3 regions of the Ancylobacter sp. SL191 genome follow, and region 3 is predicted to be linked to each of the others. Evidence: predicted binding sites of a transcription regulator. Region 3 holds the regulator's gene; each other region holds the start of a gene.

Region 1 (10,756 bases), 1.1 Mb from region 3:
CAGCGGCAGCACCTGCGGCAGCACGCCATAGATGATCTCCTGCAGCCAGGTGCCGCCCGTGCCGCGAATGCCCTCGACGGGGGCGGGGTCGATCGCCTCCACCGCTTCGGAGAACAGCTTGGCGACGACGCCGGTGGTGTGGATGAACAGCGCCAGCACGCCGGCGAAGGGACCGAGGCCGACGGCGGCGATGAAGATCAGCGCGAAGACCAGCTCGTTGATGGCGCGGCAGGCATCCATCACCCTGCGGATCGGGAAGGCGACCCAGCGCGGCACGACATTGTCGGCCGAGAGGATGCCGAAGGGGATGCCGGCGATCACCGCCAGCAGCGTACCCCAGATGGCGATGGCCAGCGTCTCCAGCATCGCGTTGAAATAGACGTCGATGTCGGTGAAGTCGGGCCGCAGGAAGTCGGCGCCCAGCGTCGCCATGTTGCCGGCGTCGCGCATGAGCTGCGCCGGGTCCATCTCCGCCTCGTGCCAGGAGAACACCAGCACCGTCACGCCGGCCGCCGCGATGGCGAGGCGGGCGAGGCGCGTGGTCAGCGGCGTGTGCGGCGGGGCCGGCAGCGCGGCGACGGCAGAGCGGTGGGCGGCGGCAGAGCTGGTCATGGGGCGAGAAAATCCGTCCGGGAGATCCGAGGGCGGGAGCAGCCGGTAACGACCGGCTGCCACGAAGACGGGGCGGCACGCGGGCCGCCCCGGATCGGCGAAGAACGGGGCGGCGCGAGCGCCACCCCTATGCCACCTCACATGGAGGGGAGCTTCTTCTGCTGCTCGTCGAGGGCGGCGAGCTTGGCGTCGATTTCCTTGATCTTCGCGGCCTTCTCGTCAGCCGAGAGCTTCTCGTCGTTCTGCGTCTTCATCTTCGCCTTGAACAGCTCGAGCTGACGGATCGGGATCAGCTGGGCGTCGGAGGAGGCGAGGAAGGGGCCCCAGCCGTCCGAGGTCTTGGCGAGCACGGCGCGGGCCGCCTCGATCTCTTCCGGCGTGCCGTTGCGGCCATAGGTCATGAAGAAGGTGTAGATCTTCGCCTTCAGGTCGGCCGGCAGATCCTTGCGCCACACGATCGGGTCGCCGGCGATCATCGGCGAACGCCACACTTCCTTGATCTTGGCCGCTTCCGCCGGGCGGGTCTGCTGCAGGCGGGTCATGTTTTCGGTGTTGTTGGTGGCGAAGTCGACCTGCTTGTTGGCGACCGCGAGCAGGTTGCCTTCATGATTGCCGCTGACGACGCGCTTGTAGCACTTCACCGGGTCGACATTGTTCAGGGCGAACACATAGTAGCTCGGGACGAGGAAGCCCGAGGTCGAGTTCGGATCGCCATTGCCGAAGTTATAGCCCTTCGAGCAATCGAGGATGTCCTTGAGGTTGTTGATGTCGCTGCGGTCGACATTGGTGACGATCAGCGAGTAATAGCCCGAAGAACCGTCCGGCTTGGCGGTCTTGACGAACACTTCGCCATTGGAGCGGTCCACCGCTTCCATGGCCGACTTGTTGCCGAACCACGCAACGTCGACCTTCTTGAAGCGCATGCCCTCGATGACGCCGGCATAGTCGCCGACGAAGAACGGCTTCACCGGGATGCCGATGGCCTTTTCCATGTCCTTGAGCAGGGGCTCGAAGCTCTTGGCGAGGTTGGCCGAGGACTCGGTGGAGATGAAGCCGAAGTTCAGCTCCTTGACTTCCTGCGCCGCCAGCGGGGCGGTCAGGCCGGCGAGCACGAGGCCGGCCGCGAGAATGCGCTTCATGGATGTCGCTCCTGTCAGGATACGGTCTGGATGTCGGGGGTCTCGGCCGGCACGGAGGCGCCGACGACGAACTGGCTGGGCAGGATCAGCTCCTCGGCGCTGGCGCCGTAGAGCTCGGTGAGGAAGGCGGCGTTGATCTGCGCCGCCGGACCGTCGAACACGACGCGGCCGGCATTCATCGCCACCACGCGGTCGAAATAGGCGGTGGCGTAGTCCACCTGGTGCAGCGAGACGACCAGCGCGATGCCATGGTCGCGGCTCATCGTCACCAGCGTGTCCATCACCCGCTTGGCCGATTTCGGGTCGAGCGAGGCGATGGGCTCATCCGCCAGCACGAGCTTGGCGCCCTGCACCAGCGCGCGGGCAATGGCGACGCGCTGCTGCTGGCCGCCGGAGAGTTCGCGCGCCCGCTTCATGGCGTGCTGGGCGATGCCAACCTCGGCCAGCGCGGCATAGGCGGTGCGGCGCTCATCCTCGTTGAACAGGCCGAGCGTGCCGCGCAGCACGCTGATGCGCCCGAGCGCGCCGACCAGCACATTGGTCAGCACCGACATGCGCCCGGCGAGCGCGAATTGCTGGAACACGAGACCGATATGCCGGCGCGCCGCGCGCACATCAGCGGCGAGCTTGCCGCCCTCCTGCACCTTCACGCCGAAGGAATGCACCGCGCCGGAGCCCTGCCCCTGCGCATCGGCGAGAATGAGACCCGCGGCGAGGCGGATGAGGGTCGATTTGCCGGAGCCGGAGGCCCCGATGAGCGCCACGCGCTCGCCCGGCTGGATGGTCAGCGAGACATTCTCCACGGCGCGCATGGCGCCATAGGTCTTGCTCACACGGTCGAGTTGAAGCGCTGCCGCCATCGGATCTCCGCCGGCCTGTGAAAGACCGGCTTGGGGTAGTCCCGTGCGATGACACGTCGATGAAGCGTCTGCGACAGTTCCGTGAACGCCCCCGACTGAGAGCCGGCAAGGCTTCGCCGCAGCGGGGAACGGGGGCCTCTCGTGACACAGTCATGGCCGGGCTTGGCCCGGCCATCCACGACTTTGACCGGGTGCGTGGATAGGAAGGCGTGGATGCCCGGCCCAAGGCCGGGCATGACGGCGCTCTGGGGGCGAGCCTCTCCAACCGCCCCGTGTCCCGGACGCCCGAAGTGTCAGCGGAAGGCGCGCCGGGATCCAGCGGACGAGTCTTTCGCCGTGCCCTTGATGGGGCTCCAGAGGCAAAGCTGCCTCCGGCGGAGTCTCCCTTGGGCCCCGGATCAGCGTTGCGCTACGCGCAACTTGTCCGGGGAACGGGTGGGCCGACCCGAGCCTCGCCGCATTGACCCCGGCTCTCCCCGCCCCCACCATGACACGGGGCGCGCCGCAGGGCGCGGACGGCGCGGCCGCGCAGGGACGCTTCTATCGGGGGACGCATGTATTACGCGATCATTCTGCTCACCATGGTGATCCTGCCGGTGGTGAGCATCGCCGGCGAACTCGCGACCACCAGCGGGGTCGGCGCCTTCGTCGTGGTCGCCATCAAATGGTTCGCCTTCTGGGCCGTGGGCGTGCGGCTGCTGCTCGCCGGCGTCACGCAGATCTGGAAGCCGGCCTTCACCGTGAAGGGCATTCTCGGCATCGACGAGCCGCGCGCCCATGTGCTGGCGCAGGAGCTCGGCTTCGCCAATGTCGCCATCGGCCTCACCGGCCTGCTCTCGCTGGTGTTTTCCGCCTGGGTGCTGCCGGTGGCGCTGGTCGGCGGCCTGTTCCTCGGCCTCGCCGGCCTCAACCACGCCCGCCGCCCGCACCGGAACCTGCGCGAGAACGTGGCGATGATCTCCGACCTCTGGGCCGCGATCATCCTGCTGGCGGCGCTGCTGCTCAGCCTGGTGTGAGGCGCCTATACTACTCGCTAGGCATGGCTATTCATCGGCGTTTTCTTGCCGTCTCCGTCGACGCCCCCGGACGAGCCGATTGGCTTCATGAAATTCATCATCTCTCCTAAATATAGGCTTTAGCCCAAGCTCAATACGCGCGTTATCAAAGTCTTCTTGAGCGCCGTGACGAATCCAACATATAGACACTACATCAATTACATCTTCCGCGCCATTATCATGTAATATTTCCACTATTTTTGATCTTAATTCATCAACAGAATTCGAACTTTTTACTATTTCGACAGCACCTTTATAACTATGCGTAACTTTGTCAGAAACGAATTTTATCCACTTATTATCCTTAAGCGAAGACTGTATCTTTTCTTCTTCTATTCTTCTGTTTTGATCTTGAATTAATTTAGCAGAACCCTTCGAATCAACATTCGAAAGAACCTTTTCTAAATATACTTTAAGAGTATTATTTATTTCTTCAAGATCATTTATTTTCTTTGAAAGCTCAGAAATCTGACTTAACTGGGATCGAGATCTCAGAAACTCCCTAAACATACCAGCCCACTGCTCTCGGAGCCAATTTTCGATCTCGGAGTAATTAGAGAATGAAAAAACTGGATTATTTCTAGGCTGCGCCAGTATGTAATCTATCAATTTAAATACATTTACCGAGTCTACGCTCACATATTTTATATGCTGGTTATCTTTATTTGACAAATAAGTTCTATGTTCAATATAAACAGAATTTTCAATTAGTACATATATTGGCACTCCAGACAATCTAGCATGCTCGTATTCCTGCTTTGTCACACTATCGTAACTATCAAAGAATTTTTTATCCGAACTCTCACCATCTCCCGAAGACGCCGATCCATACCGCCCCCCGATAATAAGAACAAATATATCAGCCGAAGCAGCTTCGCGATAACAAGACTCATCAAGGGCAGAATCAGGATTATAAGAAATAAGCCCTCTTTCTGATAAAACGGCATCATATCCCACATTAGATATAAATGCCTCAATAGAAGATCTTATGTGCTTGAGGTCATAATAGGTCGAACTCACAAAAACTCTCGGCCGTGCCAATGCCCCCTCCCCCAACGTAGAGACGTCAACATAGAAACATTATTCTGAAAGTTTACAATCCGCGAAACCCGACATAGCCGCCCTCCCCGTCGAACAGCACGTCATAGCCGTTCAGCAGGTGGAAGGACGTGTTGACGAACACCCGGTCCGGGGCGACGCGCAGATGGATCGCCTCGGGGGCGAGCGGGGTGCCGTCGCCGACGGTGAAGGCGTAGAGCGGAAAAGCCTGCGCTCCCGCGCCGACGCTGATGGCGACCTGCGTGCCCTCCGGCAGCGTGCGGGCGGGCGCCCCGTCTGCGCCCGCACCGGCGACCCCGGCCTGCGCGGCGGGCACGGTCATGAACATGGCGCCGACGCCGGTATCCACCAGCGCGCTGCCGCAGGCCGGAGGGGTCGCGCCGTTCAGGCTGATGCAGGCGGGTGTCGGCTGCCAGTCCGTGCCGTCCGGCCGGCGCTCCAGCTTGATATAGCGGAAGGGCCCGCGCGTATTGGCGGCGGTGAGGCCGACATGCACGCCCTCCGCGGTCAGCACATAGCCCTGCCGGCGCGGGCGCTCGCCCGGCGCGATGTTCAGCAGCGGATTCTTGTCCGGCGTGCTCTGGCTCTGCCGGTCGGCCTCGCGGGCGAAGCCGACGCCGACCATGGCGATATGGCGCGGGTCGCGGGAGGGGGCGCAGTCGCGCGCGCTCGACAGGCAGCGCACCTCGCTCACCGCCAGCACCGGCAGCGGCGCGGTGGTGAGGCTCGCGCTTTCCTTGCCGGAGAGCGTGACGGGGGTCACTACCCACTGGCCGACCATCACCCGGCCGGAGCTCGTATAGGTCAGCTCGCCCGGCCCCTGCACGGGGAGCTGGTTGAGGCCGGGGATATAGGCGGCGGCGACCACGATGCCGGTGGAGCCGGAATCGAGATCCGCGCTCAGCACCTCGCCGCCAAAGGACAGGCCAATGCGCGGCACGCGGGCGATGCCGCCGGGCTGCGCATCGAGGTAGCGCAGGAACAGCCCCTCGCGGAAGGCGCTGTAATCCGGCGCGCGTTCGGACGCTTCTTGTGCGGCCAGCGGCCCGGAGGCGATTAGGGATGCGGCAATGAGCGTTCCAAGAATGGTGAGCCAGCAGCGCCGCATCGGTCCCTCACATATTCGGGTAGTTCGGCCCCCCGCCGCCTTCCGGGGCGACCCAGGTGATGTTCTGGTTGGGATCCTTGATGTCGCAGGTCTTGCAGTGCACGCAGTTCTGCGCGTTGATCACATAGACCTCCTCGCCATCCTTCTCCACCCACTCATAGACGCCCGCCGGGCAGTAGCGGTGGGACGGGCCGGCATAGACATCGTGCTCGGAACGCTTCTGCAGCGCCATATCGGCGACCTTCAGATGCACCGGCTGGTCTTCCTCGTGATTGGTGTTGGACAGGAACACCGAGGAGAGCCGGTCGAAGGAGACGATGTTGTCCGGGCGCGGGTACTCGATGCGCCGGGACTGCGCCGCCGGCTGCAGCGTCTCATGATCGGCCTTGCCATGCTTGAGCGTGCCGAAGGGCGAGATGCCGAAGGCGGTGTTCAGCCACATGTCGAGCCCGCCCAGCGCGATGCCGGCATAGGTGCCGAGCTTCGACCAGAGCGGCTTGACGTTGCGCACCTTCCACAGGTCGCGGCCGATGTCGGAGCCGCGCCAAGCCGCCTCATAGCCGGCGAGCACGTCATGCTCGCGCCCGGCGGCGAGCGCGGCAGCGGTTGCCTCGGCGGCGAGGATGCCGGAGAGCACGGCGTTATGGCTGCCCTTGATGCGCGGCACATTGATGAAGCCGGCCGAGCAGCCGATCAGCGCCCCGCCGGGGAAGACGAGCTTCGGCACCGACTGCCAGCCGCCTTCCGTGATGGCACGCGCGCCATAGGAAATGCGCTTGCCGCCCGCCAGCGTCTCGCGCACCAGCGGGTGGGTCTTGAAGCGCTGGAATTCCTCGAAGGGCGACAGATACGGGTTGGCGTAGTTGAGGTGGACGACGAAGCCCACCATCACCTGGTTGTCTTCCATATGGTAGAGGAAGGAGCCGCCGCCGGTGGCATTGTCGAGCGGCCAGCCGAAGGAGTGCTGGACGAGGCCGGGCCGGTGCTTTTCCGGCGGCACGGTCCACAGCTCCTTGAGGCCGAGCCCGAACTTCTGCGGCTCGCGTCCCTCGCCCAGCCCATAGCGGGCGATGAGCTGCTTGGAAAGCTGGCCGCGCGCGCCTTCCGCGAACAGGGTGTATTTCGCGCGCAGCTCCATGCCGCGTGTGTAGCGATCGGTGATCTCTCCGTCGCGGCCGATCCCCATGTCGCCGGTGGCGATGCCGACGATGCGGCCTTTCCCGGTCACACTGGCCTGACTGTCCACCTGACTGGCCTGACTGGTCACCTCACTGGACTCATCGACCAGCAGTTCAGCGGCGGCAAAACCGGGGTAGATCTCGACGCCGAGCGCCTCGGCCTTGGCGGCGAGCCAGCGGCAGACATTGCCGAGCGAGCCAACATAATTGCCGTGGTTGCCCATCAAGGGCGGCATCAGCGCGTTGGGCAGGCGCAGGGCGCCGGCGGGGCCGAGCAGATAGAAGCGGTCATCGGTTACCGCCGTCGTCAGCGGCGCGTCGGCATCCTCCCGCCAGTCGGGAAAAAGCCTATCCAGACCAATGGGATCGATGACCGCGCCGGAGAGGATATGGGCGCCGACCTCGGAGCCCTTCTCCACCACCACGACCGAGAGATCGGCGTTGATCTGCTTCAGCCGGATCGCCGCCGCCAGTCCCGCCGGGCCCGCCCCGACGATGACGACATCGAATTCCATGGCCTCGCGATCCGGCAATTCCGCCGCGTCCATAGCTGCCTCCGGCGCTCCCGCATGTTCTCTGGACTTCTTCCACGCTTGCCGCCCCCTGACAACCATCCCGCGGCGCGATAAGGTCATCCCTTGGACGGAAGAAGGCCCTTATGGACCCGAGACTTAACGAGCGCGACGCGATTGCCGACATCCTCGCCTTCCATGTGGAGGCGGGCGTCGATGTGGCGCTCGGCGACGCGCCGGTGGACCGTTTCGAGGAAAGCGCCCGCGAGCGCAGCATGCTCCGGCCGCGCCCGCAGGTCGCTGAATCGCGGCCCGCGCCGAGCGCCCCGGCGCCCGCGCGCCCGGCACATATTACCTCCCGCGCCCCCACCCCGGCCGCTCCTGCCCTGCCGGGCGACGCCCCGCCACCCCCGGACATCGCCGCCATCGAGGCCCGCGAAGCCGCCGCCTCAGCCCCGACGCTGGAGGCGCTTTCCGAGCTGCTGCAAGGGTTTGACGGCTGCCCGCTGAAGCACACGGCGACGCGTCTGGTGTTCGCCGACGGCAATCCGCGTGCGCGTCTCATGCTGGTCGGCGAAGCGCCGGGCCGCGACGAGGACATCGAGGGCAAGCCGTTCGTCGGGCGCTCCGGCAAGCTGCTCGACCGGATGCTCGCGGCGATCGGCATCGACCGCACCCGCGCCTATATCGCCAATGTCGTACCCTGGCGCCCGCCCGGCAACCGCACGCCGACACCGCAGGAAACCGCGATCTGCCTGCCGTTCATCCGCCGGCAGATCGAACTGGCGGACCCCGACATCCTCGTCTGCCTAGGGGGCCCCTCCGCGCAAACGCTGCTGGGAATCACCGACGGCATCACCAAGGCGCGGGGGCGTTGGCAGGAATATAATACCGGCACACGGACCATTCCCGCGCTGGCGACCTTCCACCCGGCCTATCTGCTGCGCAGCCCGCTGGGAAAACGCATGGTTTGGCGGGATCTTATGGCAATCGAGGCGAAGCTGGCCGAGTTCGGCGCCAATCCGCGCCCCTGAGCGGGGGCGCGGCGAAGAAGCGCGCGAATTGAACACGCCGACACATTTGAGTTATTCCATCCAGCGGTAAGCGGGCTTACTCTCCCAACGTCACGCCGACGCGGCGACGACAAGCATGGGGAGCACGATGGAATTCGATCCCGTCCTTCTGGCGCGAATCCAGTTCGCCTTCACGATCTCCTTCCACGTCATTTTCCCCGGCTTTACCATTGGCCTCGCCGCCTATGTCGCGACGCTGGAAGTGCTGTGGATCGCCACCGGGCAGGAGCGCTACCACCGCATCGCGCGCTTCTTCACCAAGATCTTCGCCGTGTCCTTCGCCATGGGCGTGGTGTCCGGCATCGTACTATCGTACCAGTTCGGCACGAATTGGAGCCATTTCTCCCGCGTCGTCGGCAACGTCATCGGCCCGCTGATCGGCTATGAAGTGCTGACCGCCTTCTTCCTGGAGGCGACCTTCCTCGGCATCATGCTGTTCGGCTGGAACAAGGTGCCGCGCGGGCTGCACGTCTTCGCCTGCATCATGGTGGCGCTCGGCACCTCGCTCTCCGCCTTCTGGATCCTCTCCGCCAATAGCTGGATGCAGACCCCGGCGGGCCATGAGGTGATCGACGGCATCGCCCATCCGGTGGACTGGCTGGCCATCATCTTCAACCCCAGCTTCCCCTACCGCTTCGCCCATATGCTGACCGCCTGCTACCTCACCACCGCCTTCGTGGTGCTCGCGGTGGGCGCACGCTATGTCTATCAGGGCCGCTTCGGCGAAGACGGGCGCACCATGATGCGCATGGCCATCGGCCTCATCGCCATCTTCGCCCCCATGCAGGCCTATATCGGCGATTCCCATGGGCTCAACACGCTGGAGCACCAGCCGGCCAAGATCGCGGCGCTGGAGGCGCATTGGGAGAATGTGCCGGGCGAGAACGGCATCCCGCTGGTGCTGTTCGCCATTCCCAATGAGGCGGCCGAACGCAATGATTACCAGATCGCCATCCCGCATCTCGGCAGCCTGCTGCTCACCCATAGCTGGGAGGGCACCTTTCCGGGCCTGAAGGAATACGCCCCGAACGACCGCCCGCCCGTGGTGATCCCGTTCTTCGCCTTCCGCATCATGGTCGGTATCGGGATACTTATGATCTGCATCGGCTGGTGCGGCGCCTGGCTGCTCTGGCGCCGGCGGCTGTTCGAGACCGACTGGTATCTGGCGCCGGTGCAGTTCGTCTGGCCACTCGGCTTCATCGCCGTGCTGTCGGGCTGGTTCGTGACGGAGGTCGGCCGGCAGCCCTGGGTCGCCACGGGCATCCTGCGCACGGTAGACGCCATCTCGCCCGTCGCCGGCTGGGCGGTAGCGACCACGCTCGCTCTGTTCGTCGTGGTCTATGCCGTCGTGTTCTCCGGCGGCATCTACTACATCAACCGCCTCATCGCCCGCGGACCGAAGGACGAAGCGGTGGACGCGCCCAATGAGGGCATGCCCAGCCGCCCCCTCGCCTCGGCCCACGAGGCGACCCGTGCCGCCATCAACGCCCCGGGGGAATGAGCCATGGATATGAGCGTCGGAATGGTCTGGTACCTGCCCGTCATCTGGTCGCTGCTGCTGGCGGTCGCCATCGCCATGTATGTGGTGCTGGACGGGTTCGATCTCGGCATCGGCATCCTCTTTCCCTTCGCCCGGAGCGACGTGGAAAAGGACCAGATGATGAGCTCCGTCGCCCCGTTCTGGGACGGCAACGAAACCTGGTTGATCCTCGGCGGCGGCGGGCTGCTGGTCGCCTTCCCCCTCGCCTACTCCATTGTGATGCCGGCGCTTTATCTGCCGGTCATCTTCATGCTGCTGGCGCTGGTGTTCCGCGGCGTGGCCTTCGAGTTCCGCCATGTGGCCGATACCAGCCGCTTCATCTGGAACATCGCCTTCGCCGGCGGCTCGACGCTCGCGGCCTTCTTTCAGGGCGTGCTGCTCGGCGGCTTCGTGCAGGGCATCAAGGTCGAGAACAACGCCTTTGCCGGCGGCCCGCTCGACTGGGCGACGCCCTTCGCCCTGTTCTGCGGGCTCGGCGTCGTCGCCGGCTACGCGCTGATCGGCAGCACCTGGATCATCATGAAGACCGAGGGCGCCGCCGCCCGCCATGCCCGCGGCCACGCCAAGCTGCTGCTGCCGACCGTGCTGGTGTTCATGGCCATTGTCAGCCTGTGGACGCC
Region 2 (10,756 bases), 2.3 Mb from region 3:
GAGCAGGAAAGCGAAATCCATCGCCAGCGCCATGTCACGCGCGGTCTGGGCGATGGTGCGCAGCCGGTTGCGCAGCGTGCGGGGCGCATCCGCGAGATAAAGCCGATCGCGCTCGTGCTCGACCACCGCGACGCGTAGGCGTTCGGTCCAGAACACCAGATCCGGCACGCCGCTTTCGTCTGCTGTCGGGGTCAGGTCGGCGGCCAGGCGCAAGGCCTTCTCGGAGAGCCGTATCAGTGTCGGCGTCGAGGCCTCCAGTCCCTGTCCGCCGCGCAGCAGCGCATTGATCTCGACGAACAGGCTGTCAAGCTGGCCGGTGCGCTCGTCGGCCGCCATCACCTGCGTCGTTCCGAGGGCCTCGCGGGCGAGGACTATGGCGTCCGCAATGCCGGCCTCGGCCTCATATGTGAGCGGCGCGGCGATCCACTCCTCGCAGGCGACGGCGACAACGAGAAGATGGCCGGCGAGATTGCCACTGTCGACCGAGGAGACATAGGCCGGCTCCAGCACCCGCAGGTCGCGCGTGCCGTACCAGTTGAAGAAGTGACCCTTGAAACGCGCCAGGCGCTGCATGGTCGATAGCGTCGCCTCCAGGCGCTCGACCGTCTCCATCGTCCCGGCCCAACCGAAGTCGCGCGCCGCGACCGAGGACAGCAGATAGAGCCCGATATTGGTCGGCGAGGTGCGGTGAGCAATCACCGGCTTGGGATCCTCCTGGAAATTGTCCGGCGGCAGCATGTTCTCGGACGACGTGACGAACGTTTCGAAGAAACGCCAGGTGCGGCGGGCGATCAGCCGAAGAGCGCGGGTATCAAACGGTGAGACCGCCAGCGTCCTGGCGATGGGCGGCGAACGGCTTGCCCAGAAGGCCAATGCGGGCGCGGCCAGCCACAGCGCGGCGAAGGGGAGGATGACCGGCCACGACGCCGGCGCCCAGGCGAAGGCACCAAGCGTCATTGTCAGCCCGAGCGCGGTGCCGCCCTGCATCCCGCGATAGAAGCCCATGAGATCGAGGCGCGGCTGCGCGCCCGCTACCGCCGCTGTGGTCCATTCCAGCAGGTGCCTGTGGGTGACGAACAGCCGGATCAGCGTGCGTGCCACCGCATCTCCAAGTCGCCAGCTTTGATCCGGGAGGAAGGCGAAGGTGAACGTTGTCTGCAGGAGCGCGATGCGCAGATCGTCAATCAGCGCCGTCACATGGCTGAGCAGCCGGATCCCCCTCCCGCGCGGCACAAGCGAGAACAGCACCGGCAGAAAAGCGGGGATCGCAATCGCCGCGATAAGCGCGAGCACGGCTTGGGCATTCCACGGTGCCGGAGCCAGCCAGCTCACGCCCAGCGCCGCCAAGGTGAACGGCGCCACCAGCGAGCGGCGCAGATTGTCCAGCATCTTCCAGCGGCCGAGCGTCGGCACCGCATGCGCGCCGGAACGCAAGCCAAACACCCAGGGCAGCAACTGCCAGTCGCCACGGGTCCAGCGATGCTTGCGCTTGGCGATCACGTCGTAACGGGAGGGGAAATCCTCCACCACCTCGACATCGGACGCCAGACCCGCGCGGGCATAGATGCCCTCGAAAAGATCATGGCTCAGCAGCGCGTTGTCCTTGATCCGCCCGGCGAGCGAGGCCTCGAACGCGTCGACATCATAAATGCCCTTGCCGGTGTAGGAGCCCTCGCCGAACATGTCCTGATAGACATCCGATACCGCCGCCGCATAGGGGTCCATGCCGCCGGGGCCGGAATAGACGCGCTGGTAGAGCGAGCCGTCGCGCCCGATCGGCAGAGAGGCCGTCACACGCGGCTGCAGAATCGCATAGCCACCGACGACGCGCTGCTCGGCCATACTGAATTGCGGCCGGTTGAGGGGGTGGGCCATCTTGCCAACCAACCGCACCGCCGCATCGCGCGGCAGGCGAGTGTCGGCGTCCAACGTGATGACGTAGCGCACGTCGGCCGGGGCCCGCGGCGGCTGGCCGTTGAGGGCGATAAAGCTCGTATCGGTGGCGCCGCGCAGCAGGCGGTTCAACTCGTGCAGCTTGCCGCGCTTGCGCTCCCATCCCATCCATTTGCCTTCGCCTTGGTTCCAGACGCGGTGGCGGTGAAGCAGCAGGAAGCGGCTCCCCGACAGCGCCGGCCCATAGCGGCGATTGAGCTGCGCGATTGCGGCCGTGGCGGTGGCAAGCAGGGCCTCGTCGCCCGGAACCGTTTCCTGGTCGGCATCCATGCCGTCTGACAGCAGCGCAAAGGCGAGATCGCCACTGGAGCCGGTGAGGTAGTGAACCTCCAACCTTTCGATCTGCTCAAGAAGATCGGCTTCGCTGGTGAGGAGCGTCGGCACCACCACCAGCGTGCGCAAGGCGGTCGGAACCCCGGCCGCGAGTTCCAGCCCCGGCAATGGCGAGGCACCGAACGATCGGGCCACACCCCGGTTGACCAGCGCGCTGGCCGCATCCGACGCCGGCAGGAAGGCGAGCGGTGCCAGCAGCAACAGCCAGCCCGCAGGGGCGCCGGGAACGTTGAGCCAGAGGTAGGCGATGACAAGCAGGGCCAGCGTGGTGAGCAGTACCGCCACCGCATAGCCATGCACACCGAACGGCGCGTTCAGCCGGGCGATCCATAGCGGTGCCGGGGGTCGAAAACCGATGCTTCTTTCGAGCGCGACGCGGCCTTCGGCGATCAGATAATAGCCGGGATCGCAGGCGCTCGGCACCGCGCCGTTTGCACGGGCTTCGGCCTGGGGCCCGCCCGCACTGGCGCTCAGGGCACGGTGCGCAACGTCCAATTCGCTGACATGGGAGCCGCGCGCGAGTTGCTCGATGGCGCTGCGGTAGAGATTGCGGGTCGCAAAATCCATTTGATCGAAGCCGCTGGCGCCTCTCAGCGTTTTGTCGACCAAGCTGACGCTCTCGAACCATTCTGCCCAGTCGATGTCGGAGATCAGGCGCATGCTGGTGATGACGTTGCGCACCGAGACGTTCGACGCGCCCTGCCTCTGCTGCGCGTGCTGAACCACCTCGTCAATCGACGCGCCCTGCAGTCTCAAACACTCATCGAGCCAGCCCAACGCGGGCGTGGTGCGGGGATCCTGGTCGCGCAAACGCTTGGCCAACTGCGCCGCAAAAAGCTCGGACAGCGGCCTGGACGAGCGCGCGATAACATCGCGGTCGAAGGCGAAGCCGGCAAAGCCGGACTCCAGCACCCGATTGGCCAGCGCATCGGCTTCGGCACGTGCCTCCCGGCCGACCATGATCTGGTCGGTCAGGCGCCGCAGATTTTCGATCAAAACGATGCGCAGTGTGATCGCCACCGCCCATAGCTCGCCGATAGTGAGCGGCTCAATCCGTTGATAGGCCGCGACAAACCGCCGGAGCGCATCAGGATCGACGTGGCTGTCAGTATGAGCGACAAACGCCCAGGCGAGTCCGAACACACGAGGATAGCCGGCGAAAGGGCCGGCTGCCAATTTGGGCAATTGGCGGTAATAACCCAGTGGCAGGTCGTCCCGAATCTCGCGGATTTGCTCCTCGACGAGGTGATAATTGTCCAGCAGCCATTCGGCCGCCGGCACCACCCCGTTCCCCTCCTCCAGTTCGGCAGCGCTGGCGCGATAGGCGGCCAGCAGCACCTTGGCATTATCGTTCAGGCGGCTTTGCAAGGAGACGACGATCGGCGGACGCGGCGACACCGTTTGAGCAATCGCGAGGCTTTCGGCATGCTGTTCCAGCCGCTCGACGCCGAACAACTCTTCCCGGACAGGCGCAGTGTCGCTCCAGGGTGCGGACGGGCGGCGGTTGAGGACCGCGCGGAGTTTTGCCAGCATGATCGCCTTTCGGCCCGGCATCGCGCCAGGGATAACGGGGCGGAACGGGACCATGTCATTAAGCCGGAGCCTCGGGTGAGGTTCCGGTTAGGCGAGTGAGGGGCGGTGTGATTGTCGCGCCGCCGACGTTACAGCATTTCGCCGGATCGTGGCGAAGTCATCGCCGTCGGTTTCGCCGAGTCGGATATCGGCTGAACCAAGCCTGGATCGAGACGCGCACGGCTTTGGTGCTGTGCTGCCGTTCCCATTCGATGGGGGCCGGTGTGATCGCGATGCTGGCGGTCGTGATGTTCTTCACGCTGGCTGGTATCGCAGCCAGTCCCATGCGCATCATTGACCAGTTCTCCGCGAGTGCCGGATATGCACATCGTTGAGACCGAGCATGCCCCGCGTCGCGGGCGCCGAGACGCGCTACGGCCTATAAACGGCGGTGATCGGCGGGGCGCGTAGGATACTGACGAGATGCGACAGTCGACGTCCGTCGGCCGCGAAATCGCACGATAGAAGGAAACCGGCGGGGGTGGCGGGCCGCGAGCGACCAAGAAGAGAACTATGTGTTCGCTGTAGCGCTATGATCCAGTCCGTCCGGGTCAACGAACGCCTAATTCTCCTGATGGCCGGGTGCTGCGGCTACGGCTACGGCTTGGTCGACAGAAAAGCCTTATGGTCGCTATCGATAACCAGCCCGGTGAGGCGACCGGTCCGATAGGCGCCGGTATCAATGCCGATGCGGTTGATCCGCTCCTCCGGCTTGGCGCTGATCGTGTGTCCATGGACCACCACTTTTTCCAGCGGCATCAGCGAATCGAGGAAGGGGCCGCGCATCCACAGGAGATCATCGGGGGACTGGCGCTCCAGCGACGTTCCGGGCCGGACCCCGGCGTGACAGAAGAAATAGTCCCCAAACGACACCGCGTATTGCAGACCTTTGAGGAAATGCACATGAGCGGCGGGGACCGCCGCCACCAGCTTGCGATGCACCTGTTCGAGATCGGCCTGCGTCTTCAGCTTCGAGCGATTGAGCTTCACGCCATAGGAGCGCGCCGTGGCGTTGCCGCCGCTATTGACGAACACGCCATCAATGCTGGGTTGATCGAGAAAGGCGAGGAATTCGACGTCGTGGTTTCCCGCCAGCAGGATATAGCGGGGATCAGCCGCCTGAAGCGTGATCAGACGGTCGACTACGCCCCTTGTGTCCGGGCCGCGATCCACATAATCGCCCAAGAAAATGATCCGCCAGTCGCCCGCCTTCGACCGCGCGATATCCTCCTCGATCTTCTGCAGAAGTTTGTCGAGAAGAGGCCTGCATCCGTGGATGTCGCCAATGGCGTAAATCCGGATTCCCTCAGGGCCGCGCGCCTCGGAAAGGGTGACGAGGGGTGTTTTCCAAAGTCCAAAAATTCTCTGCCGACTCCAATCCGGAGCGTCAGAATGATGCAACGTGCCGTGGAACACAATATCGCGGAGGTCGAGCAGGCGGGGAGGACCGCCCCCCCGCCCCCGTGCCGGGGCTCATGAAAGCAACGGGGCCGGTACGCAGAGGGCGAAGCTCAGCACGGCCGCGACGTGAGGCCTGGCCGGGAGAAAATGCATCGGGTGTCGGTGAGTCTCGACTCTCCGACGTCACCCGGCACGGCGTTCGTCTTAGACAACCACGGGTCGTGCGGGCGTCGTCCCGAGTCCCGGGAATGCCAATGCTACTTTTATGTGACAATGCGAGCCGCTATCGGTGGGCTTTCAGCTGACGGGAGGTGGTCTCTTCGTGGCGGCAAAACCGGGCTCACGCTCGGATGAGCGGAGAGACGACATGCCGGAGCAAACTCCAGAGGTTCAACTGCACGGCGACTTGGGCGCGCAGGAGCCGGTGAGCGCCGGCCGCGAGGTCGAATTGAAGCTGTTGACGGATCCCGCCACCCTGCAGCACTTCTTCGCCGCCGCTGTCGTTACGCGAAACGCCACCTCAAAGGGCGTCGTCCGGCGCCTGGAGGCCACCTATTACGATACGCCCGATGCGGTCCTCGCCCGGCAGGGTGCCTCGCTGCGCGTCCGGCGCAGCGGCAAACAGTTCGTCCAGACGCTTAAGCTGGCATCAGAGGAAAGCCCGCTCCAGCGACGCGAGATGGAAGCGCGGGTGCCCGATATCGCCCTTCAGCTCGAGGCGCTGCCCTTGGCCGAGCTGGGTGCGCCCTTCGCGACGCTGCCGGACGCGGGGCTCGCGCCGGTGTTCACCACCAAGATCCGCCGCCATACCCACGTGGTGGAGTTTGGCGGCGCCGCCATCGATGTCGCGTTCGATGAAGGAACTCTGAGTGCCGGCGACAAGGTGGAAGATGTCTGCGAGATCGAGCTAGAGCTGAAGGCCGGCGGGGCGGGCGCGCTCTATGAGCTGGGCCTGTCGCTGCTGGAGCAGGGTCCCGTCCGTATCGGGCTGCAAAGCAAGGCCGAGCGTGGCTATGCCCTCGCCTTCGGCACCTCGCCCACCGCTGAGAAGGCGTTCGCGACCGGCATCGGCCCCGCCGATACCACCGACGATGTGATCGCCAAGGTTTTGAACGCCTGCCAGTCCCATGTGATGGCGAATCTGATGGCGGCGCATCATGGCCAGGACCCCGAGGGCGTCCACCAGCTGCGGGTCGCGCTGCGGCGTCTGCGCACCGCTATATCGCTGTTCAAGAAGGAAGTCCCCGCCTCGGCGCTCGAGGCTCTCGGGCTTGACGCCAAGAGGCTGGCCAGCGCGCTCGGGCCGGCCCGCAACTGGGACGTGTTCGCCACGTCGACCATCGCCGCGATCGAGCGCGCCAATCTGCCCGGCATCGACTTCACCGAGCTCAGATCCGCCACCGCCGCGCCGCGGGCGCGTAGCTATCAGGCCGTCCGCGTCGATCTGATCGATCTCGAATGCACCCGCTTCCTGCTGTCGCTCGGCCGGGTGATCGAGCGCCGAAGCTGGCGCAACGATATCGGCATCGAGGCTCTCGCCGTGCTCACCCAGCCGGCGCGCGAGTTCGCCGGGCGCGGGCTGGCGCGCCTGCACCGCAAGGCGCTGAAACAGGGCCACAATTTCCGCAAGTTGCGGCCGACGGCACGGCATGAGCTGCGCCTGACGCTGAAGAAGCTGCGTTATACGGCGGAGTTTCTGCTGCCGCTTTACGACTGTGACGATGCCGCCCGGAAATATCTGAAGCGGATGTCCCGGCTGCAGGACATCCTCGGCATCGACAACGACATCACCACCACGCAGGCGCTGCTGCGCGAGGTGGAGGAGAGCACGTCGCTGCCGCAGGTCCACAAGGCCATCGGCGCCATCACCGGCTGGCAGGGGCGCGACCGCATTGAGACCGCCGAGTCACTGCGGCGCAGCTGGCGCAAGTTCATCGATGCCGAGCCGTTCTGGCCCGGCTAGCCGGGCGGCGCGCCCCTCACTGTCCCTCTAGGATCGTCACCGCGTTGTCGTGCTCTCGTCATGAGGCACGTCGAAACGTCACGTCGACGCCGAAGAGGAGGGGATGCCTGGATGGACTATTTCAAACGCTTCAACTTCCTTTTCGCGACCCCCGCCTTCGATGCGGACGATCTGGAGGGCGCCCGCTATCACCAAATCGTCGCGGAGATAGAGAGCTCCGGCTTCGAGGTGGTGCGCGCGCGCACCATCGAAGATGCCGAGATCGCGGTTCAGACCGACGCCGCCATCGGCTGCATGATGGTGGACTGGGGCAAGAAGGGCATGGAGGGTAAGACGGCCTCGCTCATCAATTTGATGCGCCGGCGCGGCCTCGACTTTCCCATCATTCTGCTGATCCGCCGCAAGCGGTTCGAGGACGTGCCGGTGGAGGTGCTCGACTTCATCGATGGCTATGTCTTCCTCTCCGAAGAAACCCCCGCCTTCATCGCCAAGAACCTCATCAGCCGGCTCAAGCAATATGCCGAGACCCTGAAGACGCCGTTCTTCGGCGCGCTGGTGGATTATGCCGAGGAGGGCAACCAGCTCTGGACCTGCCCCGGGCATAATGGCGGCGTGTTCTACTCGCGCAGCCCGATCGGCCGCGTGTTCATGGAGCATTTGGGCGAGGCGGTGTTCCGCGACGACCTCGACAACTCCGTAATCGATCTCGGTGACCTTCTGACCCATGAGGGCCCGGCCCTTGCGGCGCAAAAGGAAGCGGCCAAGATCTTCGGCGCCGAGAAGACCTATTTCGTGCTCAACGGCACCTCGACCTCGAACAAGGTCGCGCTCTCCGCCCTCGTGACAGATGGCGACCTCGTGCTGTTTGACCGCAACAACCACAAGGCCGCCCATCATGGCGCGCTGATGATCTCCGGCGGCATTCCGGTCTATGTGCCGACCGTGCGCAATGCCTGGGGGCTGATCGGCCCGATGGATTTCGCGGCGCTGGACGAGGAGGCGCTGCGCGAGCGCATCCGCACCCATCCGCTGGTCACTGACCCCGAGGCCTGGCAGAAGCCGCGTCCGTTCCGCGTCGCGGTGGTCGAGCAATGCACCTATGACGGCACGATCCACAATGCCGAGATGATCCTCGGGAAGATCGGGCATCTGTGCGACTACATCATGTTCGACGAGGCCTGGGCAGGCTTCATGAAGTTCCACCCGCTCTATGCCGGGCGCTTCGCCATGGGGCTGAAGGATCTGGGACCGGACGCGCCTGGCATCATCGCCACCCAGTCGACCCACAAGCAGCTCGCGAGCTTCAGCCAGGCCTCGCAGATCCACATGAAGGACCGGCATATCAAGGGGCAGAAGCGGCGCGTGGAGCATCGGCGCTTCAATGAGAGCTTCATGCAGCACGCCTCCACGTCGCCCTTTTACCCACTATTCGCCTCGCTCGACGTTGGCGCGCAGATGATGAAGGGACGCTCCGGCGAAGTGCTGTGGGACGACACGATCCGCCTCGGCATTGAGCTGCGCAAGAAGATCCGCGCGGTGCGCCGGGAGTTCGAGGAGAAGGAACAGCGCCCCGAGCGCCGCTGGTTCTTCGAGCCCTTCGTACCGGACCGGGTGGCGATTCCCGATGCCGCCAGCCCCGGCGCGGTCCATGACGTGCCGTGGGAGAGCGTCTCCACCGACCAGCTCGCCACCAACCCGGCCTTCTGGCATCTCACGCCGGGTGCCGCCTGGCACGGCTATGCCGGCATGGCGGCGGGCTTCGCCATGACCGATCCCAACAAGCTGACACTGCTCACGCCCGGCTTCGACCGCTCCACCGGCGCCTATGCGGAGCACGGAATCCCGGCCCCCGTGGTCGCGCAATATCTGCGCGAGAATCGCATCGTCGCGGAGAAGAACGACCTCAATTCGCTGCTGTTCCTGCTGACGCCGGGCGTTGAATCGAGCAAGGCCGGCACGCTGATCAGCGGTCTGGTCGCCTTCAAGAAACTGCACGACGACAACGCCTTGCTGGAAGACGCGATCCCCGAATTCTACCGGCGCCGGCCCGGGCGCTATGAAGGCGTGCGCCTGCGCGACCTGTGCGGGGAGATGCACCGCTTCTTCCGCAGCGCCAATGTCAGCGCATTGCAGGCCATGCAGTTCGCGGCTGAGCACCTGCCCGATATCGCCCTGTCGCCCCACGATGCGGCGCGCTGCCTGGTGCGCAACGATGTGGATTACCTGCCGATCGACGCCATTGCCGGGCGCATCGCGACCACGCCTTTCGTGGTCTACCCGCCGGGCATCGCCACGATTGTCCCCGGCGAAAGGCTCACGCAGCGCGCCCAGCCGATGATCGACTATCTCAGGATGTTTGAAGCCTGCTTCAATACGTTTCCGGGCTTTGACGTCGAGATCCAGGGCGTCTATCGCGAGACCGATGCAGCCGGTCGCATCCGGCTCTATACCTATGTGGTTGCGGAATAAGCGGGAGTCCGGGTTCGTTCATGGAGCAGGAGAACGCGGTCATTGTCCGCCCGACGCGGGATTCCGACGTGGATGCCATGCTGGCGATCTACCGCCATCACATCCGCCGGGGCGTCGAGGAGGGGGTGGACGACAATGACACGCCGCAGCCCGACGACCTGCGGGAGCGGCGCAAAAACCTGAAAAACCGCCGCTTTCCCCACATCGTAGCGGTCCGGGACGGCGAGGTGGTGGGCTATGCCTATGTCGTGCTGTTCCGCAAGCGCCCGGCCTATCGCTACACCGTCAAGCATTCCATCTATGTCCACCACCAGCACATTGGCCACGGCATCGGCAGCCGGCTCATGCGCAGCCTGATCGATGCCTGCGCGGGCGCCGGCTTCCGGCAGATGATCGGCTATATCGACGGAGACAACACCGCGTCGCTCGCCATCCATGAGCGGTTCGGCTTTGTCCGGGTGGGGTTTCTCCCCGCGGTCGCCTACCGTTATGGCCGCTGGGCCGACAGCGTGATGGTGCAGCGCTCTCTGGGTCCCGGCGCCACCGCTCCGCCCAAGCCCCTCCCCCTCTCCACCTATTGACCAACAGGCAGATCTCCACTGCGCCGCGCGCGGCGCTCATCGCCAATCTTCCGAATCCATCCTTCACACCGTGAGGGTGATGATCTCAACCTGGTGCGGGCTGTCGACGGCGTGGCGCAGGACGTTGCCGCCCGCCCACTGGTCCGCATCTCGGGTCGATCGACTCGGGTAAGAGCGCCTTCTGGTCGCGGCAGAACATGAGGAAGAGCGCCAAGGAGTGCTACGATGGCAATAGGTCTCATCGTAAACCGAACCTCTCGTAAATCCACGCGCGAGGCGATCACTGCGCCGCCGCTGATGCGGCATGGTGAGGATGAACTCTGACTGCGTGCGAGTTGCTGCCGGACAGCACGCTGACCATTAACGTCAACGTGCGAAGCGGGGACTTTCGGGCTTTCCGAGACCGGCTGAGGTGGCTGCGTTGATCGCGGACTCACCCCTCGGATATCAGCTGACCACATCTCCGCCGGCCCCCAGACGACGG
Region 3 (10,756 bases):
ATGGCAAGCCGGACTGGGGCATCACCGAGACGGTGGTCGGCGCCACCCGCGTGCCCGTGCATATCGAGACGGTGTGGGAGCGGCCCTTCTGCCGCCTGCTGCATTTCCAGCGCGACTTCCCGGTCCATCCGCGCCGGCCGCAGCCGCGCATGCTGATCGTCGCCCCGCTCTCCGGCCATTACGCGACGCTGTTGCGCGGCACGGTGCAGACGCTGCTGCCGAACCACGACATCTACATCACCGACTGGATGGACGCCCGTAACGTGCCGATGAGCGGCGGGCGCTTCGATCTCGACGACTATATCGACTATGTCATCGACATCTTCCGCCATCTCGGCGGCGGCGTTCACGCGCTCGCCGTCTGCCAGCCGGCGGTGCCGGTGCTCGCCGCCGTGGCGCGCATGGAGGAGATGGGCGACCCGGACGTGCCGGCCTCGATGGTGCTGATGGGCGGGCCGATCGACACGCGCGAGAGCCCGACCGCGGTGAACGACTTCGCCAAGGAACGCGGCATCGACTGGTTCCGCCGCAACGTCATCACCACCGTGCCCTGGCCCAATGGCGGCTTCATGCGGCAGGTCTATCCCGGCTTCCTGCAGCTGCACGGCTTCATGGCGATGAATTTCGAGCGCCATCTGCAGGCCCATGCCGACATGTTCAGCCATCTGGTGAAGGGCGACGGCGATTCCGCCGCCAAGCATCGCGAGTTCTATGACGAGTATCTCTCGGTCATGGACCTGCCGGCGGAGTATTACCTCCAGACGCTGCAGACCGTGTTCATCGACCATGCGCTGCCGACCGGCCAGATGACCCATCGCGGCGCGAGGGTGGACACGTCGAAGATCCGCAATGTCGCGCTGCTCACCATCGAGGGCGAGAACGACGACATTTCCGGCGTCGGCCAGACGCGGGCGGCGCAGACGCTGTGCTCGAGCCTTCCCGACGACAAGCGCGCGCATTACCTCCAGCCGACCGTCGGCCATTACGGTGTGTTCAACGGCTCGCGCTTCCGCGCCGAGATCGCCCCGCGCATCTCCGACTTCGTGCTCTCGCACAACTGGCCCCGCAAGGGCCACAACGCGCCGGCAGACGCGCCCGCCTCGTGAGGTGAGCGCGCCCTGCCGGTCTGGCTATGTGCCCGGCTCGGCATCTATCCCGGCTTCCCAATAGGGCGGATCGCCGAAGGCCGCGCGAAGCCACTCGGCCATCGCCCGCAGCTTGGCCGTGGGATTGCGGCCTTCGGGATGCGCGACATAGATGAATTCCGCTTCCGGCTCGGCGCCGACCTCGATCACGCGCAGCGTGCCGGCGTGGATGGCGGGCCCGGCGATGAACAGCGGCAGCATGGTGATGCCGAGCCCGGCCATCGCCGCGTCGCGCATGATCATGCCGTTATTCACCTGCAGCCCGACCCTGGCGCGCACCTGCACGCGGCCGGCTTCGGACACGAACTGCCAGTCGGCAAGGCCGCGATGGGTGTAGAAAATCCCGCGATGGTCATTGAGCTGCGCCAGATCGCGCGGCGCGCCGTGCTGTTCCAGATAATCGGGTGAAGCCACCAGCACGCGCCGGCTGCGGGCGAGGCGCCAGGCGGTGAGCGGGCTGTCGCGCATCGGCCCGTGGCGGATCACGCCGTCATAGCCCTCCGCCTGCGCGTCGACCACCCGGTCATCAAGCTCGATGCTCAGCTCGATCTGCGGATGGCGGCGCAGGAAGGGGTAGAGCGCCGGGCCGATATGCAGGGCGGTCAGCGTCACCGGGGCGGAGATCCTCAGCGGGCCGGCCAGCGTGCCGCGCCGCTCCGCCAGCGTGGCGACCGCCGCGTCGAGCCCGCGCAGCGATTGCGAGGCCATCTCCAGAAAGGCCGCGCCATCCTCCGTCAGCGACAGCCGGCGGGTCGAGCGATGCACAAGGCGCGCGCCCAGACGCTGCTCGAGCTGGGCGAGGCGGTCACTGACCACCGATTTCGACAGGCGCAGCCGGCGCGCCGCCTCGCTGATCGAGCCGGCCTCGGCGATGGCGACGAAGGCGGCGATGCCGTCCAGTTTCATCGTTCGGCTTTCCCGGACATGAATTCCATTGTCGGCAGTCTAATCCGAACGCCGGGCGCGGGCCATACTCTCCAGCGAAACGGGCCGGCCGGGATCGTCCGGCGGCGGTCATCGTGAAATCACGGAGAAATCTCATGTCTCGTCTCACCGGCAAGGTAGCCATCGTCACTGGGGCCAGCTCCGGCATCGGCCGCGCCACGGCGCGGCTGTTCGCCGCCGAGGGCGCGAAGGTCGTGGTCGGCGCCCGCCGCCAGGCCGAGCTCGACACGCTGGTCGCCGACATCGCCGCCGGTGGCGGCGAGGCCGTGGCGCTGGCGGGCGACGTGCGCTCGGAAGACTACGCCAAGGCACTGGTCGCGCTGGCGGCCGAGCGTTTCGGCCGGCTCGACATCGCCTTCAACAATGCCGGCACGTTGGGCGAGAAGGGGCCGAGCACCGGCGTCTCGGCCGGGGGGTGGGAGGACACGCTGGCGACCAACCTCACCAGCGGCTTTTTCGGTGCCAAGCACCAGATCGCGCAGATGCTGACGACCGGCGGCGGCTCGGTGATCTTCACCTCGACCTTTGTCGGCTACACAACGGCCTTCCCCGGCCTTGCCGCCTATGCCGCCTCGAAATCGGGGCTGATCGGCCTCACCCAGGCGCTGGCTTCCGAATTCGGCCCGCAGGGGGTGAGGGTCAATGCCGTGCTGCCCGGCGCGGTGGAGACGGAGATGTACCGCGAGGCCAATGACACGCCCGAGGCGCAAGCCTTCGTCACCGGTCTGCATGCGCTGAAGCGCGTCGCGCGCCCCGAGGAACTGGCCCACTCGGTGCTCTATCTCGCCTCGGACGATTCGTCTTTTGTGTCCGGCACCGCGCATCTGGTCGATGGCGGCCTGTCGATCACGCGGACCTGAGAGCCCGCCAGGGAGGACGGACGGGAGGACGGGCGGAAATAACCGCCCGTTTTCCGGCGGCGCCGGTACAAGCGCGGTGCTAGCGTCCGATCATGGCGACCGACACGCTGCATGATTTGTTCGACCTGACGCTGCCGGACCCGGCAACGCTGTACCGGGCGTTGTTGGCGCGCGAGGCGACTTATGAGGGGCGCGTCTATGTCTGCGTCGCCACCACCGGTATTTTCTGCCGGCTGACCTGCCCGGCACGCAAGCCACTCGCCGAGAACTGCACCTTCCGCCCGACCATCGGCGCCTGCATCGAGGCGGGGTTCCGCCCCTGCAAGAGGTGCCACCCGCTCCAGCCGGCGGCGGAGGCCGACCCGATGATCGCCGCCCTGCTCGCGGCGCTCGATGCCCGCCCGGCCTACCGCTTCGGCGAGGAGGACATTGCCCGCATGGGCTATGACCTCTCCACCGTGCGGCGCGCCTTCAAGCGGCATTTCGGCATGACCTTTCTCGACATGGCCCGCCACCGGCGGCTGCGCGAGGGTTTTGAGACGCTGGCGCTCGGCGGCTCGGTCATCGCCGCGCAGCAGGAGGCGGGGTTTCAGTCGGCGAGCGCCTTCCGCGCCGCCTTCGCCCGGCTGCTCGGCTGCGCCCCCGGCGACATCGCCGGCGAGGGCCGGCTGCTGGCGGACTGGATCGGCACGCCGCTCGGCGACATGATCGCGATTTCCAGCCCCACCCATCTGCACCTGCTGGAATTCATCGAGCGGCGCGGCCTGCCGGCGGAAATCGCCCGGCTGCGCCAGGGCGTGAAGGGCGCGCTCGGCATTGGCAGTACGGCGCCGACCGAGCAGATCCGCGCCGAGCTGGGCGCCTATTTCGCGGGCCGCTCGGCCGATTTCGCGACGCCCGTGGCGCTCGACGGCAGCGCCTTCACCCGCGCCGTCTGGGCCGAGCTGCGCCGCATCCCGGCGGGGGAGAGCGTGAGCTATGCCGAGATCGCCCGGCGCATCGGCGCGCCCGCGGCGATCCGCGCCGTGGCGCGGGCGAACGGCGCCAACCAGCTGGCCCTCATCATCCCCTGCCATCGCGTCATCGGCGCGGATGGCGCGCTCACCGGCTATGGCGGCGGCCTCTGGCGCAAGCAGCGGCTGCTGGAGATCGAGGCGCAGTACCGCACCCGGCCGCAGCAAGTGGGGTGAGGCGTCCGCCAGAGGCGGCAGCTAGGGCGCGGCGGCGGTCCGCTTGTCCCGTGCGCGGGCGATGCAGGCCAGCGAGGTGACGATGACCAGCGCCGCGAACACGCCGGGCGGGAAGATATAGCGTGCATCCCCGGCCGGCGCGGCGACGAAGAGCAGCCCCAGAAAACCGAGCGTGCCGGCATAGAGCACCAGCGGCAGCAGAGCGCCCCGCCGGTCGATCCACAGCGCCGGAAGCAGGAAGAAGGCGGCAAGGCCGACCAGGACATAGCCGCGCCGCCAGGGTGCGTTGGCGCCTTCGACGATCATCTGGATCAGGCGGGCCGCTCGTTCGGGAAAGGCGAGGGTGAAGCCGTAGGGGTTGTCGTCGATGCCGCCATGAGTCGGGTAATAGGTGGCAGGGGTGTTCAGGCCCATTTGCTGCTCGAACACCGCAAGGCGGGTGGCGAGATAGCAGCCGGGATGCGCGACCAGAATTTCCCGCCAGCGCTGCTCGATAGCGGGTACGCGGCGCCACATATAGCGGGGCCCGAGGCGCTCATTCCACAGCGGCGTGTCGAAGGTCAGGTTGATATGGCGGGGATTGTGCAGCGCCCGCAGCTCCTCCACCGTGAACGGGTCGCCGGGGGTGATGACATCGGTCAGCAGGGACTGCCCGGCGCAGATCGAGGTGCCGGCGATGTCCCACAGCTGGATGTTCGTCATCATCGGCCCGACCGACGGTAGCCGCTGCAGGTCCGGCAGGCGCCAGAGCGTGCTCGCATAGGCAAGAGCCAGCGTCACCACGATGCCAAGACCGGCCGCCACGCGTTGCCGCCCGGTCGAGGCGGCACCGGCGGGCTTCCACACGACCAGCAGCATGAAGGGCAGCACCAGCGGCAGCGCGTTGTAGCGCAGCGCGATGGAGGCGGTGAGGCAGGCGAACAGAGCGACGAATTTCGCCCAGGAGAAGCGGCGCGTGCCGGACAGCCACAGGGCGACCGCCATCACCGCGAAGGTGCCGACGGTCACGTCCTTCCACAGCACGATCAGGGCGCCGATCAGCGTGGGAAACACGACGAACAGGCCGAGGAACACCGCCATGAGCGGGACCGACACCCTGGCCGATGGGGCGAGATGGCGGATGATGAGGTTGGCCGAGAGGAACAGGGCAAAGGACTGGAAGAGCAGCAGACCGCCGGGATTGCCCGGCAGGTGCCGGAAGAGGAAGAACAGATAGTCATGCACGGGCGGCCAGAGCGCCGTCTCCACCCCCTCGATGGACTGGCGGTAGGCATAGAGGCTGTCGAACGACATCAGCCCCGGCCAGACGGTGAAGGCGATAAAGGCGGTGGCGAGGCCGGCCATCAGGAAGGCGGCGAGGAGGTCGGCGCGCCGGGCGTCGCCTGCGTCTGCCTGCGGCAGATGCGCGTTCTCGGGCGCTGACATTGACGTAACCATCCGCTCTCCATCGGGAGGGCCGCGCCGGCAGGGAGCGAATGAAACGCGCACCGTCGCGGAAGGCGGATGATGTTCCATATCCGGCGACGGGAGGCAACGCGGCAGGAGCGCGGTAGGGGGGCCGGCACGCGGGCTTCGCGCGCCCACGAAAAAGCCGCCGGCCCTCGCGGGGCGGCGGCTTGTCATTTAGGTTCCCGCCCTAATGGGCGCGGGCGAACATTTCGTTGCGCCGCCTCGCGCTAATGGGCGCGGGCGAACATCTCGTTGAACGAGTAGCCCGAGCCGCGCACGGTGCGGATGGGGTCCGGCTGGCGCGGGCGGTTGAGCGCTTTGCGCAGGCGGCCGACATGCACGTCGACGGTGCGCTCGTCGATATAGACGTCCTGGCCCCACACGCCGTCGAGCAGCTGCTCGCGCGAATAGACCCGGCCGGGCGACTGCATGAGGAATTCGAGCAGCCGGAATTCAGTCGGGCCGAGATGCAGCTCGCGCCCGGCGCGGTGGACGCGCTTTGTCTCGCGGTCGAGTTCGATGTCGCCGGCGCGCAAGAGCGTCGAGACATGCTCGGGCTTGGCCCGGCGCAGCAGCGCCCGCACGCGGGCGACGAGCTCCGGCACCGAGAAGGGCTTGACCACATAGTCGTCGGCGCCGGTGGCGAGGCCGCGCACGCGCTCAGTCTCCTCGCCACGGGCCGTGAGCATGAGAACGGGCATGCGCTCGGTCTCCGGCCGGGCCCGCAGGCGCCGGCACAGCTCGATGCCGGAGAGGCCGGGCAGCATCCAGTCGAGGATCAGGAGGTCCGGCACGCTCTCGCGCAGCCGGGTCTCCGCCTCGTCGCCGCGCCCGACGCTGTCGACGGCATAGCCTTCGGATTCGAGATTGTAGCGCAGCAGGAGGGTGAGGGGCTCCTCATCCTCCACGATCAGAATATTGGTGGCCATGGCGTCATCCCCGGTCGTCGGTCACGCCGGCTCAGGCCGGGAAGGGCAGCGAGGTGAGGCTGCTGGTATCCTGCTTCGGCCGCTCGTCGGTGAGCTGCTGACCGGTGGCGAGATAGTTCACGGTCTCGGCGATGTTGGTGGCGTGGTCGCCGATGCGCTCGATGTTCTTGGCGCAGAACAGCAGATGCGTGCACAGCGAGATGTTGCGCGGATCCTCCATCATATAGGTCAGGAGTTCGCGGAACAGCGAGGTGTAGAGGACGTCGATGTCGCCATCGCGGCGCCAGACTTCCAGCGCGCGGTCATTGTCGCGGCTGGCATAGGAGTCCAGCACCATCTTGAGCTGCTCCAGCACCATGCCGGACATGTGCTCGACGCCGCGCACCAGCTTCTGCGGGTGGAACTCGCCGGTCAGCGCCAGCACGCGCTTGGCGGTGTTCTTGGCGAGGTCGCCGATGCGCTCGAGGTCGTTGGCGATGCGCATGGCGGCCACGATCTCGCGCAGATCGCCGGCCAGAGGCTGGCGGCGGGCGATGGTGAGGATGGCCTTTTCCTCGATCTCGCGCTGGAGCAGGTCGACCGGGCCGTCGAGCACGATCACCTTCTGGGCGAGCTCGGTGTCGCGCTTGACCAGCGCCTCGACCGAATCCGCGACGAGGCGCTCGGCCTGACCGCCCATCTCCACCACGCGGCGGCTGAGCTCCTTGAGGTCGGCGTCGAAGGACGAAACGATATGTTCGGTCATGGGAGGCTCCTCTGCCGGCTCAGCCGAAGCGGCCGGTGATGTAGTCGCGGGTGCGGGCCTCGCGCGGATTGGTGAAGATCTCGTTCGACGCGGCGACCTCGATCAGTTCGCCGAGATAGAAGAAGGAGGTGATGTCGGCGCAGCGCGCCGCCTGCTGCATGTTGTGCGTCACGATGACGATGGTGAATTCCTGCTTCAGCTCGTCGATCAGATCCTCGATCTTCGAGGTCGAGATCGGGTCGAGCGCCGAGGTGGGCTCGTCGAGCAGGATCACTTCCGGGCGCACGGCGATGGTGCGGGCGATGCACAGGCGCTGCTGCTGGCCGCCGGACATGCCGAGCGCCGAGGTGTGGAGACGGTCCTTGGTCTCCTCCCAGATCGCCGCCTTGCGCAGGCACCACTCCACGCGCTCGTCCATCTGCGCCTTGGAGAGCTTCTCGTGCAGCTTCACGCCGAAGGCGATGTTGTCATAGATCGACATCGGGAAGGGCGTCGGCTTCTGGAACACCATGCCGATGCGCGAGCGCACCACGGTGGAGTCCAGATCCTTGGAGAGCAGGTCGACGCCGTCGAACAGGATCTTCCCTTCCGCGCGCTGGCCCGGATAGAGCTGGTACATGCGGTTGAAGATGCGCAGCAGCGTGGACTTACCGCAGCCCGAGGGTCCGATCATCGCGGTAACGCGCTTCTCGGGGATCTCGAAATTGATGTTCTTCAGGGCGTGGTTGTCGCCATAGAAGAAGTTCAGCCCCTCGACCTTGAGCTTGGGCTCGGCGGACGGCGCGGTGGCGCGGTTCACGGCGGAGGCGATGTCGATCGACGTTTCAGCAGCGAAATTCATGGTCCGTCTCACTTCATCTTCGCCAGGACGAGGCGGGAAAGAATGTTCAGGGTCAGCACCCCGACGGTGATGATGAGCGCGCCGGCCCAGGCCAGGGCGACCCAGTCCTCGAAGGGGCTGGCGGCGTATTGATAAATGGCGATCGGCAGAGACGCCATGGGCACGCTGAGGTCCAGCGACCAGCCATTATTGCCGAGCGAGGTGAACAGCAGAGGCGCGGTCTCGCCGGCGGCGCGGGCCACGGCCAGCAGGATGCCGGTAACGATGCCGGCGCGGGCCGCCCGCCAGGTGACCAGGGTGACCACCTTCCACGCCGGCGCGCCGAGCGCGAAGGCCGCCTCGCGCAGGCCGATCGGCACCAGGTTCAGCATGTCTTCGGTGGTGCGCACGACCACCGGGATGATGATGATCGCCAGCGCGAAGGAGCCTGCCCAGCCGGAGAAGCCGCCGATCGGCACGACCATGAGCTGGTAGACGAACAGGCCGATCAGGATCGAGGGCGCCGAGAGCAGCACGTCGTTCACGAAGCGCACGGCATTGCCGATCTGCGTGTTCTTGCCGTGCTCGGCGAGGAAGGTGCCGCACATCAGGCCGATCGGCGTGCCGATGACAAGGGCGACACCGATCTGGATCAGCGAGCCGACAATGGCGTTGAGCAGGCCGCCGCCCGCGCCCGGAGGCGCGGTGATCTTGGTAAACACATGCGGGCCGAGGGCCGGCAGGCCCCGCGCCACCAGGGTCCAGAGGATCCAGGCGAGGAGGACAAGCGAGAGCGCGGCGAAGCCGGTGGAAATGACCTTGACGGTGTAGTCGGTGGCGCGGCGACGGGCGAGCGATGACATGTACTTTCCTCAGCCCTTGAGCTTCGAGCGGACCAGCAGCCGCGAGAGCGCCAGCACGATGAAGGAGATGACGAAGAGGATGAAGCCGAGTTCCAGCAGCGACTGCAGCTTGAGCGAGCCGTTGGAGGCTTCGGGGAATTCGTTGGCGATGGTCGAGGCGATGGTGGCGCCCGGCGCGAACAGCGAGACCGACATGCGCGTCGCATTGCCGATGACGAAGGTCACGGCCATTGTCTCGCCCAGCGCGCGGCCGAGGCCGAGCATCACCGCGCCGACCATGGCGGTGCGGCCATAGGGCACGGAGACATTGCGATACACTTCATAGGTGGTCGCGCCGACGCCATAGGCCGATTCCTTGATCATCGGCGGCACCGATTCCAGCACCTCGACGAACATGGCGGTGATGAAGGGCAGGATCATGATCGCCATGATGAGGCCGGCGGTCAGCATGCCCGCGCCAAGCGGCGGGCCCTGGAACAGCGCGCCGAGCACGGGGATCGGGCCAAGCCATTCGATCAGCGGCGGCTGCACATAGGCGGCCATCAGCGGCACGATGACGAAGAAGCCCCACATGCCGTAGATGATCGAGGGGATGGCGGCGAGGAGCTGGATGGCGACGCCGATCGGCCGGCGAAGCTGCTGCGGCGCGATTTCGGTCAGGAAGAAGGCGATGCCGAAGGACAGCGGGAGCGCGATGATGACCGCGATGACGGCGCTGAAGATGGTGCCGAACACCATCACACCGGCGCCGAACTTCTCCGTCACCGGGTTCCAGATCGTCGACCACAGGAAGCTGATGCCAAATTCGCGCAGCGCCGGCAGACCACCCTCGAACAGCATGGCGATGATCAGGCCGAGAAGGATCAGCACGAAGATGCCGCTGGTCCACAGCAGCCCGACGAAGATGGGGTCGCTGAGGCGGCCGGTCGGCTTGCGCGCGGCGACCATGGCCGCTTGGTTTCCGGTAAGCGTGGCGTCCATGTTCCTGTGATCCTGTCAGCGCCATCGGGCGTGGACCCCTGAGGGGACCGGTGGTGCGCGCGGGGGCTCGCTAAGGCGTCTCGTGCGTCATGTCGGGGGCGTGGCGGCGTCGCCGTGCCGGACCGCGAGGTGTCGGTCGGGCAACGGCGGCGAAGTTCGCCGCGGGTACTATCAGGCGGCGCTCACGAGAAGGGGCGGCCGCCGCGACGGCCGCCCCTCTTTCGGTTGATCTATTAAGATCAGTTGGTCCAGACAGCCTTGCCGTCAGCCTTCACTTCGTCGGCCCAGGCCTTCTTGATGTCGGTGACGACCGAGTCCGGGAGCGGGATGTAGTGAAGCTTCTCGGCGATGGCGTCGCCTTCGGCGGTGTAGGCCCAGTTGAAGAACTTGATGGCCTCGGCCGACTGCGTGGCGTTGGTCGGGTTCTTCGGGAGCAGGATGTAGGTGGCCGAGGTGATCGGCCAGGCGCCCGGGCCGGCGGTGTCGATCATCGAGGCGGCGAAGTTCTTCGCGCCCTTCCAGTCGGCGGCGGCGGCGGCTTCCATGAACGCCTTGGTCTCGGGCTTCACGACCTTGCCGGCCTTGTTGACGAGATCGGCAGCGGTCAGCTTGTTGGCGGCGGCGTAGATGAACTCGACGTAGCCGATGGCGCCCTTGGTGTTCTTCACGGTGCCGGCAACGCCTTCATTGCCCTTGGCGCCCGCGCCGACCGGCCACTGAACGGAGGTGGCCGCGCCGACGGCGGACTTCCAGTCGCCATTGGCCGAAGCGAGATAGGACGTGAACACGAACGAGGTGCCCGAGCTGTCCGAGCGATAGACCGGGACGA

The links. The regulator PhoB, encoded in region 3, activates phosphate uptake and scavenging genes when phosphate is short. The targets are predictions, from matches to a motif close to TGTCATNNANCTGTCAT.
Region 1: a site for PhoB is predicted at 2,660-2,676, ahead of phnC (phosphonate ABC transporter ATP-binding protein). Genes of this name have one in related genera too.
Region 2: a site for PhoB is predicted at 7,268-7,284, ahead of OU996_RS14710 (Orn/Lys/Arg decarboxylase N-terminal domain-containing protein). Genes of this name have one in related genera too.

What each region holds. Positions count from the first base shown of each region.
Region 1 is NZ_CP113056.1:4,465,264-4,476,019, forward strand. Features, by position in the region: gene phnE (phosphonate ABC transporter, permease protein PhnE) at 1-612, opposite strand, end outside; gene phnD (phosphonate ABC transporter substrate-binding protein) at 750-1,751, opposite strand; gene phnC (phosphonate ABC transporter ATP-binding protein) at 1,766-2,611, opposite strand; gene OU996_RS20500 (hypothetical protein) at 3,166-3,627, shown strand; gene OU996_RS20505 (DUF4062 domain-containing protein) at 3,655-4,686, opposite strand; gene OU996_RS20510 (hypothetical protein) at 4,760-5,833, opposite strand; partial or broken gene OU996_RS20515 (electron transfer flavoprotein-ubiquinone oxidoreductase) at 5,841-7,040, opposite strand; partial or broken gene OU996_RS21510 (NAD(P)/FAD-dependent oxidoreductase) at 7,118-7,559, opposite strand; gene OU996_RS20520 (uracil-DNA glycosylase) at 7,670-8,557, shown strand; gene OU996_RS20525 (cytochrome ubiquinol oxidase subunit I) at 8,685-10,097, shown strand; gene cydB (cytochrome d ubiquinol oxidase subunit II) at 10,101-10,756, shown strand, end outside.
Region 2 is NZ_CP113056.1:3,249,227-3,259,982, forward strand. Features, by position in the region: gene OU996_RS14690 (GH36-type glycosyl hydrolase domain-containing protein) at 1-3,819, opposite strand, end outside; gene OU996_RS14695 (hypothetical protein) at 3,927-4,193, shown strand; gene OU996_RS14700 (metallophosphoesterase family protein) at 4,456-5,274, opposite strand; gene OU996_RS14705 (CYTH and CHAD domain-containing protein) at 5,549-7,222, shown strand; gene OU996_RS14710 (Orn/Lys/Arg decarboxylase N-terminal domain-containing protein) at 7,334-9,691, shown strand; gene OU996_RS14715 (GNAT family N-acetyltransferase) at 9,712-10,272, shown strand.
Region 3 is NZ_CP113056.1:866,845-877,600, reverse strand. Features, by position in the region: gene OU996_RS03915 (polyhydroxyalkanoate depolymerase) at 1-1,106, shown strand, start outside; gene OU996_RS03910 (LysR family transcriptional regulator) at 1,131-2,051, opposite strand; gene OU996_RS03905 (SDR family oxidoreductase) at 2,186-2,950, shown strand; gene OU996_RS03900 (bifunctional transcriptional activator/DNA repair enzyme AdaA) at 3,043-4,140, shown strand; gene OU996_RS03895 (hypothetical protein) at 4,162-5,565, opposite strand; gene phoB (phosphate regulon transcriptional regulator PhoB) at 5,817-6,518, opposite strand; gene phoU (phosphate signaling complex protein PhoU) at 6,550-7,263, opposite strand; gene pstB (phosphate ABC transporter ATP-binding protein PstB) at 7,283-8,104, opposite strand; gene pstA (phosphate ABC transporter permease PstA) at 8,113-8,946, opposite strand; gene pstC (phosphate ABC transporter permease subunit PstC) at 8,956-9,927, opposite strand; gene pstS (phosphate ABC transporter substrate-binding protein PstS) at 10,167-10,756, opposite strand, start outside.